4 regions of the Gracilibacillus thailandensis genome follow, and region 4 is predicted to be linked to each of the others. Evidence: predicted binding sites of a transcription regulator. Region 4 holds the regulator's gene; each other region holds the start of a gene.
The links. The regulator Rex, encoded in region 4, represses fermentation and respiration genes when NADH is low (regulators of the CRP and FNR family bind a similar motif). The targets are predictions, from matches to a motif close to TTGTGAAATATTTCACAA.

Region 1 (3,805 bases), on a different contig from region 4:
TCACGTTACTAACTGTCCGTAAGAGCACCAACCTCAAGTGTAAGGTTATTGAGCGGATGGTGACGGTCGCTAACTTCCTGATAAGTCTTCCTTTATTTTAACATAATTTCTTCCTGTTTCGTTGTATTTGGTTCGAGAGTATGGGAGATTTAGCTAAAAGAAAAAGAGTGAGGGATTTCCTCACTCTTTACTGGATTTCTTCATAATCATATGCAACTTCATCTAATTGTTCATTATATTCGACAATTAAATTATACCCCTCAAAATACCATGCATCTGTCGCATCAATAAAAAAGGTAATACCATCTCTTTCCGTAGTTGTAATCGTATCCTCCATTGGTTCATTTAGTGCAAAGGCTAGTGAAAAACCTTCATGTATCGGGCTATAACCACCATATTTAGCTTGAAATTTAATTGTATCTCCATCGCTTACCCCAACGTCATCTTTAAACCATTGTAATGCTTGATCTGATAATTTGATTTCCATGCGTATGCACTCCTTTAATGACACTAAAATAATTCTCTTTAAGCTATTCCCAATATTTATCATTCTTACACTATATTATTATAAACTAATACAATTATTTGGAAATATTCCCCGGGAAATTGTCGAAAATATGTAAAAGACGCTAATCCTACTATTAGCGTCTTTACTATCCTATGAAATGGACTTGAAGAGTATATTGTTTTCCAAGTGTATATGTTGATACGTGTTTTGTTCTAGCTCTGCTAGTCTAGCATAGGTGATCCTGTATGAATTACATGCACCTTCTGGCAATGTAAAGTCATTGGTTATTTCGTTCATTTGTTGGATGATTTCACCTACAAATTCGTGATCCTCGATCATCATTTTGTTCAATTGGAAAATGTGCTCTTTTAATGCTTTGCTTGGTTCCACGTCATATTTTTCAAAAAGCGGGAATAAATCACGTTCTTCTTCAATCATATGACCTTCCATTTCCATTTTGAATCGATGAAATAATTTATATAAATCTTCAAGATGCGGATGATGCGGACCGTGTACTCGGTATATTTTTGTAACAAACTGACTGAGCGGTGTTAACTCTTCATGTAAATAGTGATGATGATGTTGCATAATATAGTCAACCAATTCTGAAGGAGTGACATCATCCCAATTGATCTCTTTATTCCCGGCTTCTATCCATGCTTGGTAGGAGTCATTGATCGATCTGATAAGTTGTTCCCCATCAACAGGTCTTTTTTTCTTATCAAGAATAGATTGAAGAGGTTGATCGCCGCCACAGCAAAAATCAATTTTTTCCTTTTTGAAAAAATCACTTGCTCTTGGATATATTTTGACAATATTTGCAGGTGTATCTGTTAGTTGAAATTCTCTCATGATATTGTTCCTCCTTTACTTATATACTTTTACTGTAACAAAAGGATAAGGAGTTAATTGTGATGCAAATCACATTATTTTCAAAGTTTCACTTTATTCTGATTTTTGTTATACTAATGAAAGCAAAATCATGAGATTATGTATCGGCTATGAAACTAAAGGTGGTGTAAAGATGGCAGTGAAATATACGAATTTTCGTGGAGATGAGTACTATTTACATGTAAGGAAAACGAACAAAGGTAATCCGTCCTATTATTTTAAAAAAGATGATTCTAATACTTCAGTTGATAGCATTCCAGAAGGTTATGAAATATATGAACACCCGAATGGAAGAGTGTTTTTAACAAAGAAGTCAAGGCGGAAAATAACTGATGAAGAAGTGCAGTTACTTAAAGAGAGTATGGAAAATAATAGTCCAATTAAGGATTATAAGTTAGATATCAGACAAAAAAGTATCTATTTATATACGTACGAAAATCCTGTCCCATTCGATGAGAATCCTTTGATTGTTGAGGCGTTGTCCGATCCGAAATATAAAACATATGATGCGCAGTTATGTTTTACATTATTGGATAAAGAAACGAGAACATTTCAAGTAGAACGTAAATCTTATACAGGTGAGAAAGATGATCAGTGGCTCTTTTTAGAAGAATCTACGAATTTAAAAGAGTTGGCGGACAAATATGTACAGCACCTTGGACAAGAAAGCTATTACGAATTATTTTAATTAGGAAGCTTGGCTAGATAAATGCCAAGCTTTTTTGAAGGTCTGAGTGGGAAGTCGCTGTGTTTGTTAGATTATATCAGGGCTGAGCGCGGACATTTGTTCCGTAATTTGTGACAAAATTGCCGTTTTCCGGTTGCATGCGGACATCTATTCCGCTATTCATAGAAAAAAGCTCTAATGTTAACTTAAATGAACCGAATAACGGAATAAATGTCCACCAACATCAAAAAAAGGCTATTATTCTAATAAATAAGGCACTAAATGTCCGGTCTACAAACGTTTATCTATTAAATAGTTCTATAGCTGCTAATCAAAAATATGATCCATAATTTGTATTAAGTTATGAAAGTGTGGTTTGATGATAAAGTCTTTGGCTCCATAGTGCAATGCCCTTGTTACGTTATCATTAGTGGCGAGGGAAGAGGCCATGATGACATTAGCGCTTGGGTCTAAGTCTTTGATTTTTAGTAAGGCATCTAATCCGTTCGATTTTGGCATAACGATATCTAAGATGATAATATCTGGTTTATATTGTTGATATGCTTTCACCGCTTCTAGACCAGTTGAGGCTTCCGCAACAACTTGATAGGAATGTTGTTCGATTTTCTGCTTAAGCCACTGTCTCATAAATCGTGAATCATCTGCAATGATGACTGTTTTTTTCATCGCTGTTCCCTCATTTTCTTTTTCATTTCATAATTCGACATTCTTCTACCATTATTTTAAAGGAAGTATTAGGCGTTGTGAAGCTGTTTTTTACACTTTAGAAAGGAAAAAAGTTTTAGAAGGATAGTAATTCGCGATGTAGTAAAGATATGGAATATATAATTTTTTCTAATAGAAAAATCCGTCCAATAAATTGAGACGGATTCTTTCTTTTCATACTTCATTATGAAATAGCTATCTATTAAATATAATATAATTTAAAATTAATATCTTGATCATGGTTTCCGAACTCTTTTCCGAACAATGTGACTCCACCTACGTGTTCGGCATCTTCTTTTACTTCCACTCTTAATTTCCATCCATCTACAGTAGTGTCTAAATCATGAATGGTTACATCTGACAAAGGTTCCCCATCCATATAGGTGCCATGTGACGTAATTCGAATCGTTTTTAATAGCCCATATTGGTTAATATTGTTTGGCCACCAGTCAGGAGTATATTTACCTCTAGTATCCGCAAAATCACCTGGACTTTGCCATGTTCCTAACTCGATATTGTTTAAAGTGAAAGTAATGTCAGATGGCCATACTTCGTTTGAAAATGGAAACTCCGATGAGATTTCAAAACTGATATCCATTTGTTGTAATTGATCTTCTTCTTGCAAAAAGTTCGGAGTTTTATATTCAATAAATCCTTGTGTAAACCACAATATTCTTGCATCCATTCTTTTAGGGTCCATAAAGTATTTGGTTTGATCTACCGGGCCAACAAAGTCTTTACTAGTCGCTAAGCCACAAGTAGGTACAACATGATAGTCTGTGTAATGACCAATAGGTACTGATGTTTCATATGTAGCAAATGAATGATAGATTTTTTTAGGGAAATTGACTTCGATGTGGTCGACTTTTAGTATGGAGATTCGTTGTAACCCTGATTTCCCTGGTATCTTTTCTGTTCGAATGATACCAGCTTTTTCTAACTTTTCGATATGTTTGGTCACAATCGGACTACTGATCCCTAAAACACTGGATAGTTCCTTTATATTCATTTTA
Region 2 (4,833 bases), on a different contig from region 4:
TGACCAGTCTTTGATTTCACCTAACGGTTGTGCAATTTCTTGTGGTGTATCATGTTGTAATGGGCTTGTGACAATTTCCTTAAATGCTTCAAAACCTACTTCTTCTGCTAAATCAGAAATCCCTTTTGCTAATGCTTTGAAAATATCCCAATCCGATTTTGCTTCCCATGGTGACGAAATTGCTGGATTGAACGGGTGTACAAACGGGTGCATATCGGTACTGGATAAATCGTGTTTCTCATACCATGTTGCTGCTGGCAAAATCACATCGGAATAAAGACCAGTTCCTGCCATACGGAAATCTAAGTCAACCAGTAAATCTAACTTTCCTTCTGGTGCTTGATCACGCCACTGTATTTCTGATGGCCGTAAGCTGTCTTGATCATCATTTAATAATCCATGATCTGCGCCTAGTAAATGCTTTAAGAAATATTCATGACCTTTTCCCGAGCTAGAGATTAAATTGGCTCTCCAGACAAAAAGGGTTCTTGGATAGTTGACCGGATTGTCCGGGTCTTCTATGGAAAATTCTAGTTTTTTCTCTTTTAATTGCTCGGCCACATATTTACCGATTTCTTCTTGTGTTTGATTACCAGCTTTCACCGCATCTTCGTATACTTTCGTACTGTTTTGCTTAAATGTTGGATAAGATGGTAACCAACCTAGCCTTGCTGCTAACACATTATAATCAGCTGGATGTTCGTATCTTGCCTCGTCAACCGTTTTGGCTGTTAACTCATTGATCGATGTTTCTTCATAGCGCCATTGATCCGTTGCAAAATAGAAAAAGGATGTTCCGTTTTGTAGTTTCGGCGGTGCTTGCCAATCTTTTGCGGTGGCTATCGTGTTCCATCCTTCGGCAGGGCGTAACTTCTCCTGACCGACGTAATGTGCCCAGCCCCCGCCGTTTACACCTTGAGCACCAACCATGATCACCAGATTGACAACTGCTCTGTAAATCGCATCGGAATGGAACCAGTGGTTAATGCCTGCTCCGACAATGATCATCGAGCGGCCATTGGTATCAATCGCATTTTGCGCAAACTCACGAGCAATTTTGGTTACTAGATTTCGATCGACACCAGTAATTTTCTCTTGCCATGCCGGTGTGAAAGCTTCGATCTCATCATAGGATGAAGCAACATCACCGCCAATGCCACGGTCAATACCATAATTGGCGAGCATTAAATCATAAACCGTTGTAACATACTCGATTTTCCCATTGATTGCTACTTGTTTCACCGGAATGTTACGCTTCATCGTTGATCTTGTATTGGCATCGAAATAGGCAATCTCTACTGTTTTGATTGTATCCTCGATGCCTAAAAAGCCGAGAACTGGTTCGATCTTTTCCCCATTCCGTTCATCAATTAGCTTGAGGTTCCATTTGCCCTCTTTATCCCAGCGACTTCCCATCGTTCCTTGTGGCAAAGCGAAATCTTCTGTTAAAGCATTGTACATTAATGGCTTCCATTCACTATTGGTCGTTTCTAGTGCTAAATCCTTCGCATGTAGAAAACGGTCGGCAATATAGTTGTCTCCTTTTTGTTTTAATCTGACGGTAAAAGGAAAATCAGTATATTGTTTAGCATAGTCTTCAAAATATGGCGTGCGATTTTTTTGATAAAACTCATTTAAAATCACGTGTCCCATCGCCATCGCAACAGCACCATCTGTACCTTGTTTCACCGACATCCAATCATCTGCAAATTTGGTCGATTCAGCATAATCCGGACTTACGGACACTACTTTTGTTCCTTTATATCGTGCTTCTGCCAAAAAGTGTGCATCTGGTGTACGGGTTAGCGGTACGTTTGAACCCCAAGTCATAATATAACCGGAATTGTACCAGTCAGAGCTTTCCGGTACATCTGTTTGATCTCCCCAAATTTGCGGAGATGCTGGTGGTAAGTCTGCATACCAATCGTAAAAACTAAGCATTGGTCCACCGAGCAATGACATAAAGCGACTTCCTGCTGCATGACTAACCATGGACATCGCCGGAATTGGTGAAAAACCGATGTTACGATCTGATCCATATGTTAACGTTGTGTATAATACAGATGCCGCTACTAATTGAGTAACTTCTTGCCAATCGGCACGGACTAAACCACCTTTGCCTCGAGCACTTTTGTACATTCTTGCTTTTTCCGGGTCCTCCACGATACTCTTCCAAGCATCTAACGGATTTTCATGTATCTGTAAAGCTTCACGCCATAACATTAATAATTTTTTTCTGACATAAGGGTATTTAACACGCAGCGGACTGTAAATATACCAAGAAAAGCTTGCTCCTCTTGGGCAGCCACGTGGTTCAAAGTCTGGCATGTCTGGTCCTGTAGAAGGATAATCAATTGACTGTCCTTCCCATGTTACAATGCCATCTTTTACAAATATATTCCAGCTACAAGAGCCCGTACAATTGACACCATGTGTAGAGCGAATCACTTTGTCATGCTGCCACCTTCTGCGATAGACATTTTCCCAATCCCGATCACCTTCCTGTAATTGGCTATGATTGTTTGCATATTTTTCTTTTGGTTTTAGATAATTCATACGTTGCCATAATGGAGATTTTTTGTTTGACATCTTGATCCCTCCGTGTTCCCATTCTCTATTGCTTATGTTCATTAAATCACGAACACACCAATACAAGGTGTGAACAAAATCACACCAGACCGTGACGATTTTGTGACAAACACCGAGATATCAAGGTTTGGTGAATATTTATACATTTTGATTGAAAATGTTTGAAAAGTTTATGCAGTTGAAGTAAATATGTAAAGGTGGGATTCTTACTTTGCTATCTTAATGATTCGTTTTACGAACAAAACTTCTAAATGAAACTGTAAGATTTCCCGGTAAAGTTGGATTAACAGGGAAATCTGTCATTAAAAGTGAACGGTTTTCCCGGTAATGATTCGTTTACCAGGAAATCTAACAATTTAAATGTGAGGTTTTCCGTGTAAAAAGTTAGTTTATGAAAGTTCGATGAATGCTTTAGTTTACCTCTTTTAAAGAGATAACTTTTTTATGACGCAGCTGTTTATTGCGAAATGGGACATGTTTATTGCGAAACTCTCCTTCTTTGCAATATAACTAGTTTTTTGCGCCTACATAGACATCTCCATTTAAACTTCCCATAAAATGCTTACAGACAAAACTCCATAAGAAAATCCTACAGCAAAAAACTGTAGGATTAACATTACGAGTTATTGAGCACTTTTCAAAATCAGAAAAAAGCTTGTTATAATTTTACTGGAGTTTTCCAATTTCAGTGATACAATCACCAGTCTTTATATTATAGCGTAATACTATCTACACAATAATTTCTGCTTCACAATGTCTGATAGTAGTTCCATCCCCGTTACTTTACTAACGTGGATCACTTCTTCCGGAATTGTCGGAGTTTCTACCCAATTCGTTAAGATGTTTTCCCGGCTTGTCACGTAAGAAGGTTCAAAACGAACCCCTTCTTCTCCATCAAAAATAGCGGCATAAAAAATATCTGATTCAACAATATCTTGAAAGAAGTGACTACCATAGGATAATTCCGGCATAAAACCTTTTTCTTGCGAGGAGACCTCACAGATAGCAGACACATGTTGAATTTCTGAAAAGTGAACCGGAACACCTAGAGATGGTGTGGACGTCCCCCATCGTCCAGGACCAACCAGAAAAACACGTTCATTTTTGAGATCTCTTGTTATTTTACCTATGGTGCGTGCCACACTGTATTTATCTTGTTCACTTAAATCGAGGTAACCATCCATATCTACATAAATACAATAATCGATTGGAATACGTACATTACCTCCCATAAAGCTACCCTCTGTTTGTATAAAACAGGCTTCATCTGGTTTTATTTCTGGTATTTCTACTGATTGCCCCAATCCTTTGGTTTGCAATGGTCGACATTGGACAATGTTAATCTTAAAGTCATCTTTACCACGGAAATTAGCGGTAAACTCTACATCGACAGGATAATCATAAACACGCGCTATTTCTGCTAAAATTTCTCTCATCACTTCTGGAAATGTAGAATTTTTTAATAAGTTTTTAAAATCGAGAATATATGGTGTCGGCATATTCTTATACCCTAAATCCTTCAAACGAAAAGCTGTTTCGGTATCAATCGAGGCGAACAAATTACGCTCGACATCCCATACATTGGCTATTGCCTCATCAACCTTCACACTAGTCAATTGATTTTTCGACATTGATAAAACGTCGACTCCATGCTGCGAAAATTTCTTCAAATCATCCATATGCATTAACGGCTTCCGTGTCGGTTGATCCAATGTAACAATTTTGGCATAGTCATCAACGGTTCGGTCCACTGCTCTAGTACCCAATCCGAACACTAAACGAATCATACCTGCATCCATATCAACGCTTTTGTCCCATACATACAGGTTGGAAGAGTTACCAACTCCAGCAACATGCGGGAAGAAATTATCTTCATAATGATCACCAGATACTCGCTGAATCAAAATTGCCATTTGTTCATCTTTTTCGAATAACCCACGATTCATTCGATATTCCAGTGCATCTTCATTCATTGTACTGGCGTATACAATACGGATCGCATCTTCTAATGCCTTATAACGCTCTTCCGGTGTGCCCTGATTCACACAAAAGACGCTATCGTATTTTCCAGCAAACGCATTTCCGAAATTATCTTCCAACAACGAACTGGAACGAATAATAATCGGGGATTGACCGAAATATTCGAGCACCTGGACAAATTGTTCCTTAATGTTGGCAGGGAATTCTCCATTTAGTAATTTCTCTCGTAGTTCCCTTGCATACGTATAATAGCCTTCTTTCGTT
Region 3 (4,833 bases), on a different contig from region 4:
AACAGTGGAAAATGTCCAGATAATGCACATAAGTGTCCAGAAAGAGTGGGATAGTGTCCAGATAATCTTTGAAAGTGTCCAGAAAATATAATAACAAAATGGAGGCAATATATATGATTCGCTTTGGAGTAATAGGTACAAATTGGATAACCGATCGTTTTATTGATGGAGCAAGTAAATTAGATGATTTTAAGTTAAATGCTGTTTATTCACGCACGGAGGAAAAAGCAAGAGATTTTGCGAGTAAGTATAATGTCGAGCATACATATACAACTATTCAGGAGTTGGCAGACAGTGACAAAGTCGATGCCGTTTATATTGCTTCACCGACAGCTTATCACTGTGAACATGCGACAGCTTGTATGAAAGGTGGTAAACACGTTATTGTTGAAAAACCTTTTGCCTCTAATCAGCAAGAGGTACAAGCGATGATTGATACCGCAAAACAACAAAACGTCACGCTGATGGAAGCAATGAAAACGACGCATACTCCTAATTTTAAGCTTATTCAAGAAAGTTTAGCTAAAATTGGACCAGTTCGCCGCTATGTTGCGAACTTCTGTCAATATTCCTCTCGTTATGATAAATACAAAGAAGGAATTGTATTAAACGCATTTAAACCAGAATTGTCAAATGGGTCATTAATGGATATTGGTGTATATTGCATTTATCCGATGGTCGCTTTATTTGGCGGACCAGACCGTGTGAAAGCAACAGCATATATGTTGGAATCGGATGTTGACGGTGAAGGAACCGTGACAGTGGACTATCCCTCATTGAACGGTGTCTGTATGTTTTCTAAAATTACGAACTCTGCTATCCCATCAGAAATTCAAGGGGAAAAAGGATCAATTGTTATTGGGAAACTTTCTGATATGAACAATGTAAAAATCGTGTACAAAGATGGTTCTGAAGAGGTTTTAAATGCCGGGCAAGAAGATAACACGATGTATTATGAAGCAAAATCATTTATCGAGTCAATTGAACAAAAGAAGCTGGAAAATGATATCAACACATGGGAGCATTCCCTTAAAACGATGCGAATACTAGATCAGGCACGAAAAGAAATCGGGCTTGTATTTCAGGCTGATGAAAAATAAATCTTACGGACAAAAAATGCAAACATCACTAAAACTTGTCCATAAGAAATAAAAAAGGCTGTCATCGGTGTGACAGCCTTTTCTATGTTAATTCCGAATCAAATGATCAAATGCTCCCAATGCCGCAGTAGCACCAGATCCCATTGAAATAATGATTTGCTTATAAGCGCTGTTCGTACAGTCACCTGCTGCAAATACACCAGGGATACTTGTGGTACCACGCTCATCGACTACAATCTCGCCAAACTTATTTAACTCCAAAGTATCCTTCAACCACTCTGTGTTTGGAACAAGTCCAATTTGAATGAAGACACCTGCAAGCTCAATTTGTTTCTCTTCTTCTGATTCTCGATCTACGTATTTTAGTCCTTCGACTTTGTCAGAACCATAGATTTCAGAAGTTCTGGCGTTTGTAAGCACTGTTACATTGGATAGACTATATAGGCGGTCTTGTAAAACATTATCTGCTTTTAATTCTGGAGCGAATTCAATCAGTGTTACATGTTTAACAATACCTGCTAGATCAATAGCTGCTTCGACACCAGAGTTTCCACCACCGATTACAGCAACATCTTTTCCTTCAAAGATGGGACCGTCACAGTGTGGACAGTATGCAACACCTTTGTTCTTGAACTCTGCTTCGCCAGGAACACCGATATTACGCCAGCGAGCACCGGTTGAAAGTACAATTGTTTTACTTTTTAGTGTTGCACCATTCTCTAATTCTAGTTCAAAAAGATCTTTTTTCTCTAAAGATTTAGCACGCATAGAGTTCATGATATCTACATCATAATCACGTACATGCTCTTCCATGTTAGCTACTAATTTAGGACCTTCTGTATATTTCGTTGTGATGAAGTTTTCAATACCAAGTGTGTCTTGTACTTGTCCACCAAAGCGTTCTGCCACGATACCAGTACGGATACCTTTACGAGCAGCATAAATAGCAGCACTGGAACCAGCAGGTCCTCCACCAACGACTAATACATCATAAGGATCCTTATCATTTAGCTCGGAAATGTCAGCACTGCTTCCTAGTGCTTCAAGGATGCTTTCGATGGTTTGTCGACCATCAACAAACTGTTCGCCATTTAAATAAACGGAAGGAACAGCCATGATGTCTTTACTATCTACTTCCTCTTTAAAAGCAGATCCTTCTACCATCGTATGAGTAATGTCAGGATGTGCAACACTCATAATGTTAAGTGCTTGAACGACATCAGGACACTTTTGGCATGATAAGCTTACATACGTTTCGAAGTTAAGCGGACCTTCTAGTTTTTTGATTTGTTCAATAATAGAATCATCCACTTTAGGTGGACGTCCACTTACTTGTAATAATGCCAACACAAGAGAAGTAAACTCATGACCAAGTGGGACACCAGCGAAAATAACGCCAGTGTCCTCGCCTGCACGATTAATGCTAAAGCTAGGAGTGCGGTCAAAAGAGCCTTTCTCTACTGTGATTTTATCAGACATGCTTGCAATTTCATTTACTAGTTCGTCTACTTCTTTTGAAACATCGTCAGAACCGACGCTTGCCTTGATGACAATATCATTTTCTAACAGTTTCAAATATTCATTAAGCTGTGTTTTTATTTCTTGATCAAGCATTTTGACCCTCTTTTCTTATATTTTCCCTACTAGATCAATACTTGGTCTAAGTGTTTCGCCGCCTTCTTCCCATTTAGCGGGGCACACTTCACCAGGATTGTTACGCACGTATTGAGCTGCTTTAATTTTGTTAATTAGTGAGCTTGCGTCACGACCAATACCTTCTGCATTGATTTCCGCTGCTTGGATGACACCATCAGGGTCAATAATGAATGTTCCGCGATCAGCTAAACCTTCGTCTTCGCGTAGTACATCAAAGTTTTGAGAGATGATGTGTGAAGGGTCACCGATCATTGTGTATTCGATTTTACCGATTGCATCAGAGCTTTCGTGCCATGCTTTATGTGTAAAGTGCGTGTCCGTAGATACAGAGTATACTTCTACACCTAACTTTTGTAATTCTGCATACTGATTTTGTAGGTCTTCTAATTCTGTTGGGCAAACGAAGGTAAAGTCTGCAGGGTAGAAGCAAACAATGCTCCATTGACCTTTAAAATTTTCTTCTGTTACATCTACAAAGTCTCCTTGACGGAATGCAGATGCTTGAAATGGTAGTACTTCTTTACCGATTAATGACATAATGATTGTCCTCCTTGTGTATTTTTTTATTTTTTGAATACTTATTCTCTAAAAAAAGTATTCATTACACAACAATTATTATAAAATAAATTATCTTATAAGTGTAATGATACAAATGATATTTCATAAATTCGTAAAAATAAATCTATCTATTCTACCATTTTGAACGTAAAATTCATGGTTTATTCACAATTATAAAATTATTATTCAAGATGTGAAGAAGATCACACAATTTTTAATTGAGAGCCGATATTATGACATTAACAAAACAGTGTAAGAAAGGATGGGTGAACATGATGAATGTGAAAAAAATGCAACTACCCTTACAAACACTTAGCCTTGTCGTCGGCTTTATGGTATGGGTATTACTCTCATCTTTAATGAGTTTTATTAAGCAAGATATTAGCTTAACTGCAGGACAAATATCGTTTGTTACCGCAGTTCCTGTTATCTTAGGTTCTGTATTACGAGTTCCGTTAGGTTTTTATACGAATCGATTTGGGGCACGAGGTTTATTTCTGTTAAGTTTACTCTTTTTAATCCTGCCAGTTGGTTATTTAGGTATGGCAAATAGTTTCACAGATTTAATTCTATCAGGATTATTCCTTGGTATTGGTGGAGCGGTATTCTCTGTCGGGGTTACGTCACTACCGAAATATTATCCGAAAGAAAAACACGGATTTGTGAACGGTATTTATGGTGTCGGGAACATCGGGACGGCGATTACTTCATTTGGTGCACCAATTATTGCTGGGATGTTTGGTTGGCGAATGGCAGTGTTTACATTTATTATTCCCTTATTACTGTTTGCGGTGCTCAACTTTATATGGGGAGATCGCCATGAACCAAAAGTTCAAACTTCATTAAAGCAACAGGTATTAGGAGTTTATAGAAATAATAAACTATGGTTTTTAAGCTTCTTTTACTTCTTAACATTCGGGTCCTTTGTTGCTTTAACGGTTTATTTACCAAACTTTTTAGTATCGGAATTTCAACTATCTGAAGTTGATGCCGGATTACGAACGGCGGGCTTTATTGCATTATGTACATTACTCAGACCTGTTGGTGGCTGGTTAGGAGATAAATTTGACCCATTTAAAGTGTTGATGTTCGTTTTTACAGGCTTGACGATTTCAGGTGTTCTGTTATCTTTTTCACCAACGATACCGCTATACACAATTGGTAGTTTATCAGTGGCACTATTTGCTGGTATTGGCAATGGGACGATTTTTAAACTTGTTCCTTTATATTTCACTAAACAAGCAGGAATCGTTAATGGTATTGTGGCTGCCATGGGAGGATTAGGTGGATTTTTCCCACCGATAATTCTCACTTTGGTTTATGATATTAATGGTCACTATGCGATTGGCTTTATGGCACTATCCCAGTTTGCACTGGCGAGTTTAATCATCATTATTTGGATGTATTATACTGATAAATTGAATTTGTCCAACTATATTGTGAATAATGCGGGACAAGGCATTTTAGTGACCGATGAAAATGGCAGCATTACAAAGATAAACCGAGCCTTTGAACGAAT
Region 4 (4,833 bases):
GAAGATGTAGCAGCAAGTTTTCAAGCAAGTGTTGTCGAAGTGCTAACAGAGAAAACCTTTCAAGCAGCCAAACAATATGGTGTGAAACAAGTGATTGTTGCAGGCGGTGTTGCGGCTAACAAAGGATTGCGAGCAGCGATGCAAGCTAAGTTTGAGGCGGAAGAAGCTGTAGAATTGCTATTTCCATCGTTATCGCTATGTACAGATAATGCAGCAATGATTGCAGCAGCAGGATCGATTGCGTTCAAACAAGGTCACCGAGCACAATGGGATTTAAATGCTAATCCAAGTTTAAGTCTGGAAAGATATGCAAAAAGATCAATGCTAGAACGATAAACGTTCTAGCATTTTTTTACGCAGTGTGCAGCCGGTGTGATGGTCAAGAAGTTGATATAGAAATCGTAAAATCTTTATTATCCACAAAGATTTTCTGTAAATGTGGATTATTACATATCCCTTGTGATATCAAGCTTGAATAACAGCAATAGAATGTGGATAAAACGAATTAAAATTGTGGATAATGTGGACAAACATCTTAATAACTGATTTGCTAGGACTGAATAAGTGGATAAGGGTGTGCATAATTGAGGATAAGTAAAATGGAAAAGGACATAATGCCTATTTCGCAAAATGCCCTTTGTGTCTATTCGTGTAATGTTTCCCATTCTTCCATTAATAATTCCAATCTTGCCTTTAAGGAGTCATTTTGGTTAGTTAGTTCCAATGCTTTTTCATGATCTTGAAAAACATCAGGATCACATAACATTTGGTCAATTTCTTCCATTTCTAACTCAAGCTGTTCAATATCATCTTCAATTTCCTTAATTCTACGCTCTTTTTTTCGTTGCTCTTTCTTTAATTGCTTTTCTTTTTCATAATTAGATTTTGTATTATCAGACTTGTCGACTGTTTTCTTTTCTTCCTTCTTTAGTTCGGCAAGTTCTTGTTCTTCTTGTTTTTTCTCCACATAGTAATCATAATCACCTAAGTAGAGTGTTGTTTTGTTAGCTTGCATTTCTAATACATGTGTTGCAATCTTATTAATAAAATAACGGTCATGAGAGACAAATAAAATCGATCCAGGATAGTCAATTAATGCAGCTTCTAACACTTCTTTGCTATCCAAATCTAAATGGTTGGTCGGTTCATCAAGTAACAAGAAGTTAGCCTTCTCCATCATTAATTTTGCTAGTGCTAGACGCGCTTTTTCCCCACCACTTAAAGCCGAAACGTTACGTAACACATCATCACCGCTGAAAAGGAAGTTACCGAGAATGGTACGAATGTCCTTTTCATTCATAACTGGATAATCATCCCACAGTTCATTCAATACCGTTTTCTTAGGATTTAATTGTGTTTGTTCTTGATCATAGTAACCAATCTGTACATTTGTTCCGAGCTGAATGTCACCTGAAGCAGGATCTAGCTGCCCGATAATCGTCTTTAATAAGGTTGATTTTCCAACACCATTTGGTCCGACTAGTGCTACACTATCTCCACGTTCGATATGCAAGTTAAGATTTGAAAAAATGAATGGATCTGATTCTTGATAGTGAAATGCTAAATCGTTAATTTTTAACACATCGTTACCACTTCTGCGATCAATTGTAAACGTAAACTTAGCAGAGCTTTCTTCGCCAGCTGGTTTGTCCATCACTTCCATTTTTTCTAACTGCCTACGTCTACTTTGGGCACGTTTCGTAGTAGAAGCACGTACAATATTTTTCTGAATAAACTCTTCCATTCTTTTAATTTCACTCTGTTGTTTCTCATAGAGCTTTAGATCACGTTCATAATTCGCTGCTTTTTGTTGCAAATAATCACTATAATTGCCATGATATTTAGTTGAATGATGTCGAGAGATTTCATAGACAATATTTACGGTTTTATCTAAAAAGTAGCGGTCGTGAGAGACGATGACGACAGCACCTTGATAATTGTTTAAATAGCCTTCCAACCACGTTAAAGTTTGAATATCCAAATGGTTGGTAGGCTCATCTAATATGAGAATGTCAGGCTTCGTTAATAAAAGTTTCCCTAAAGCTAATCTTGTTTTTTGGCCACCACTTAGTGTAGCAATCGAGGTCGTCCACATGCTTTCAGGGAAATCAAGGCCGTTCAGCACCGCTTTTATGTCCGCTTCATATTGATAACCACCTGCAAGCTTGAAGGCTTCTTGTTTTTGATCATAACTGGCAAGCAACTGCTCGTAACGTTCACTATCCGCAAGTAGATCAGGATCGCCCATTTGCTGTTCCATCTGACGTAGCGCTTTTTCTTCCTTTTGAAAGTGTTCAAAAATCTTAAGCATCTCGTCCCAAATCGTTTCATTAGAATTTAAACCTGAATGTTGTGCAAGATAGCCTAACGATACATCTTTCGGTTTATGAATTTCCCCTTCATCATAACTAAGTTGATTGGAAATAATATTTAAAAGAGTGGATTTTCCGGCACCATTTCGACCCACTATAGCAATCCGGTCATCGCTTTTTATCTCTAATTTTATATTAGATAAGATCAGTTCAGCACCGAACCTTTTGGTTAAATTGTTTACTTGTAAATAAATCATTTGCTTTCACCTCTAATATGTTCAGTGTATCGGAAAGCAGAAACCACTGCAAGCACGGTTATTTGGCTGTAAGTGAATTCTTTCACGACATTTAACCGCTTTTCTGTTAGAATAAAAAGTAAGTATAAACATTCACAAATCCAAACCGAATTATAGTAAGGGGAATGAATGATGATCAATCAAAATAAAATACCACAAGCGACGGCGAAACGTTTGCCGTTATATTATCGATTTTTAAATAATCTTCATATTCAGGGAAAGTCGCGAGTTTCTTCAAAAGAATTAAGTGAAGCGATGAAAGTCGATTCTGCTACAATAAGACGAGATTTCTCCTATTTTGGTGCTTTAGGGAAAAAAGGTTATGGCTATAATGTCGAATATTTGTTGGGGTTTTTCCGAAAAACATTAGATCAGGATGAAAATACTCCCGTTGCGCTAATTGGTGTAGGGAATTTAGGAACCGCTTTTTTAAATTATAATTTCACTAAAAATAATAATACAAAAATTGAAGTCGCTTTTGATGCTGATAAACGAAAGGTCGGCAAAACGATAGGGGATATTCAAGTGCACCACATTGACGATTTAGAGGGGAACTTAGAAAATATCTCTGTTGCAATTTTGACAGTACCTGTATCGGAAGCACAAAATATTACTGATCGTCTAGTGAAAGCAGGAGTCAGCGGTATTTTGAACTTCACACCGGCAAGAATTACAGTTCCCGAGAATGTCCGTGTACATCATATTGATTTAGCCGTGGAACTACAATCACTTGCCTATTTTATGAAGCATTATCCGTTAGAGAACGAGAGAGAAGAGTAAAAATATTATTACTAAAAAATAGACTCAGCTAACAGTAGCTAAGTCTATTTTTTCTTATTGTCATTCGCCTTTTTTATGCGAAAATGTAGATTGATTAATCTAAACGCAACCACAAAATCAATTGTTGCAAAGGTTGCTAATAAAATGGTAATAAAGTTAAAAACAGTTTCATCTGCCGATTGGATTGCGATGAAGGTGAACAAAGCGCCTAATGCAATGTAAAAAATGGCAGACCGTAAAGGTGAAATACGCATAATACTAATGTCCTCCAATAAGAATCGTCATTAACTCTTTTATTTGATCCATTTGCTGTTCCATTTCTTCTGGATCGACAGACAGTTGACCGATTACGGCAAATGTATTCATCGACATATGCACAATAATTGGTACAAGGATTCGTTTCGTTTCAACGTAAAGAAAGGCGAACACCATTCCAACTGAAGTGTATATAAGTAAGTGTTCAAAATCATTATGAACAGCTGCGAAAATGACCCCAGATAACAACGCAGCGAAAAAGAAGTTCATTCTCTTATAGAGTGAACCAAAAATAGCTTTACGAAACACTAACTCTTCTAGAATTGGTCCCAATATAGAAATAATTACAATGAACAAAGGAGTTTGTCGTGCTATGTTCATTAAGTCCATTGTATTTTCTGAACCAGGTGGGATTTTGAAAACTACCATCTCAATAACAACAGCAACGCCTTGTGTTATCATTACAAGGAAAAAACCTAGTACAGACCACAGTATAATGGTGCCAATTTTCTTTTGTTGTGCTTGGAAGAAATCTTGCACTTCATCCCTTATGAAATAGATAGATATCATCAAAGCTATCGCAAATGATGCAATATTCCAGTTAGCTTGGAAAGTATCCAAATCTTCAATGAAGGAAGCAAACGGTAGAGCCAAAAAGATGGAAAACTGCATAGCAATATACGTTATGATCAAATAAATATATTTTCTTGGCAAAGTATAACGACTCCCTTAAACTCTTTTTAATGTCATGATACGTATTTTAACATAAATTTAGAATAAAATTGAAATACTTCGTCTACACATAGAAGTATGTGAGTATTTTGCTGTTCATAAGTGGAGGGGAGACCCTCCACTTATATAGTTAGCGACCGGGATAAATTTTTTTAAAAAACGATATTAAAATACTTGCAAAAAAAATCAATTTTCATTATTATAATAATTGTGTTAGCACTCCTCTTGAACGAGTGCTAATAATCAACAAAATAATGAATGAGAAATTCAAGGAGGTAACGAAAAGATGCTAAAACCATTAGGTGATCGTGTCATTATTGAGCTTGTAGAGCAAGAAGAAAAAACAGCGAGTGGAATTGTTCTTCCAGATTCTGCGAAGGAAAAACCACAAGAAGGTAAGGTTGTAGCTGTTGGTTCTGGTCGTGTAACCGACAATGGAGAGAAAGTGGCACTTGAAG

Region 1: the regulator Rex is predicted to act here: its motif matches at 1,418-1,435, upstream of ric (iron-sulfur cluster repair di-iron protein).
Region 2: the regulator Rex is predicted to act here: its motif matches at 2,657-2,674, upstream of GH715_RS09330 (nitrate reductase subunit alpha).
Region 3: the regulator Rex is predicted to act here: its motif matches at 3,506-3,523, upstream of GH715_RS13930 (nitrate/nitrite transporter).

The regions. Positions count from the first base shown of each region.
Region 1 is NZ_WJID01000110.1:92-3,896, forward strand. Features, by position in the region: gene GH715_RS20605 (HesB/YadR/YfhF family protein) at 188-487, opposite strand; gene ric (iron-sulfur cluster repair di-iron protein) at 659-1,360, opposite strand; gene GH715_RS20615 (hypothetical protein) at 1,533-2,087, shown strand; gene GH715_RS20620 (response regulator) at 2,394-2,753, opposite strand; gene GH715_RS20625 (ArsR/SmtB family transcription factor) at 2,995-3,805, opposite strand, start outside.
Region 2 is NZ_WJID01000024.1:67,596-72,428, reverse strand. Features, by position in the region: gene GH715_RS09330 (nitrate reductase subunit alpha) at 1-2,589, opposite strand, end outside; gene GH715_RS09325 (PEP/pyruvate-binding domain-containing protein) at 3,315-4,833, opposite strand, start outside.
Region 3 is NZ_WJID01000047.1:892-5,724, reverse strand. Features, by position in the region: gene GH715_RS13945 (Gfo/Idh/MocA family protein) at 114-1,100, shown strand; gene ahpF (alkyl hydroperoxide reductase subunit F) at 1,188-2,714, opposite strand; gene ahpC (alkyl hydroperoxide reductase subunit C) at 2,730-3,293, opposite strand; gene GH715_RS13930 (nitrate/nitrite transporter) at 3,587-4,833, shown strand, end outside.
Region 4 is NZ_WJID01000017.1:84,490-89,322, reverse strand. Features, by position in the region: gene tsaD (tRNA (adenosine(37)-N6)-threonylcarbamoyltransferase complex transferase subunit TsaD) at 1-336, shown strand, start outside; gene GH715_RS07175 (ABC-F family ATP-binding cassette domain-containing protein) at 644-2,569, opposite strand; gene GH715_RS07170 (redox-sensing transcriptional repressor Rex) at 2,741-3,388, shown strand; gene GH715_RS07165 (YdiK family protein) at 3,433-3,642, opposite strand; gene GH715_RS07160 (CPBP family intramembrane glutamic endopeptidase) at 3,647-4,357, opposite strand; gene groES (co-chaperone GroES) at 4,662-4,833, shown strand, end outside.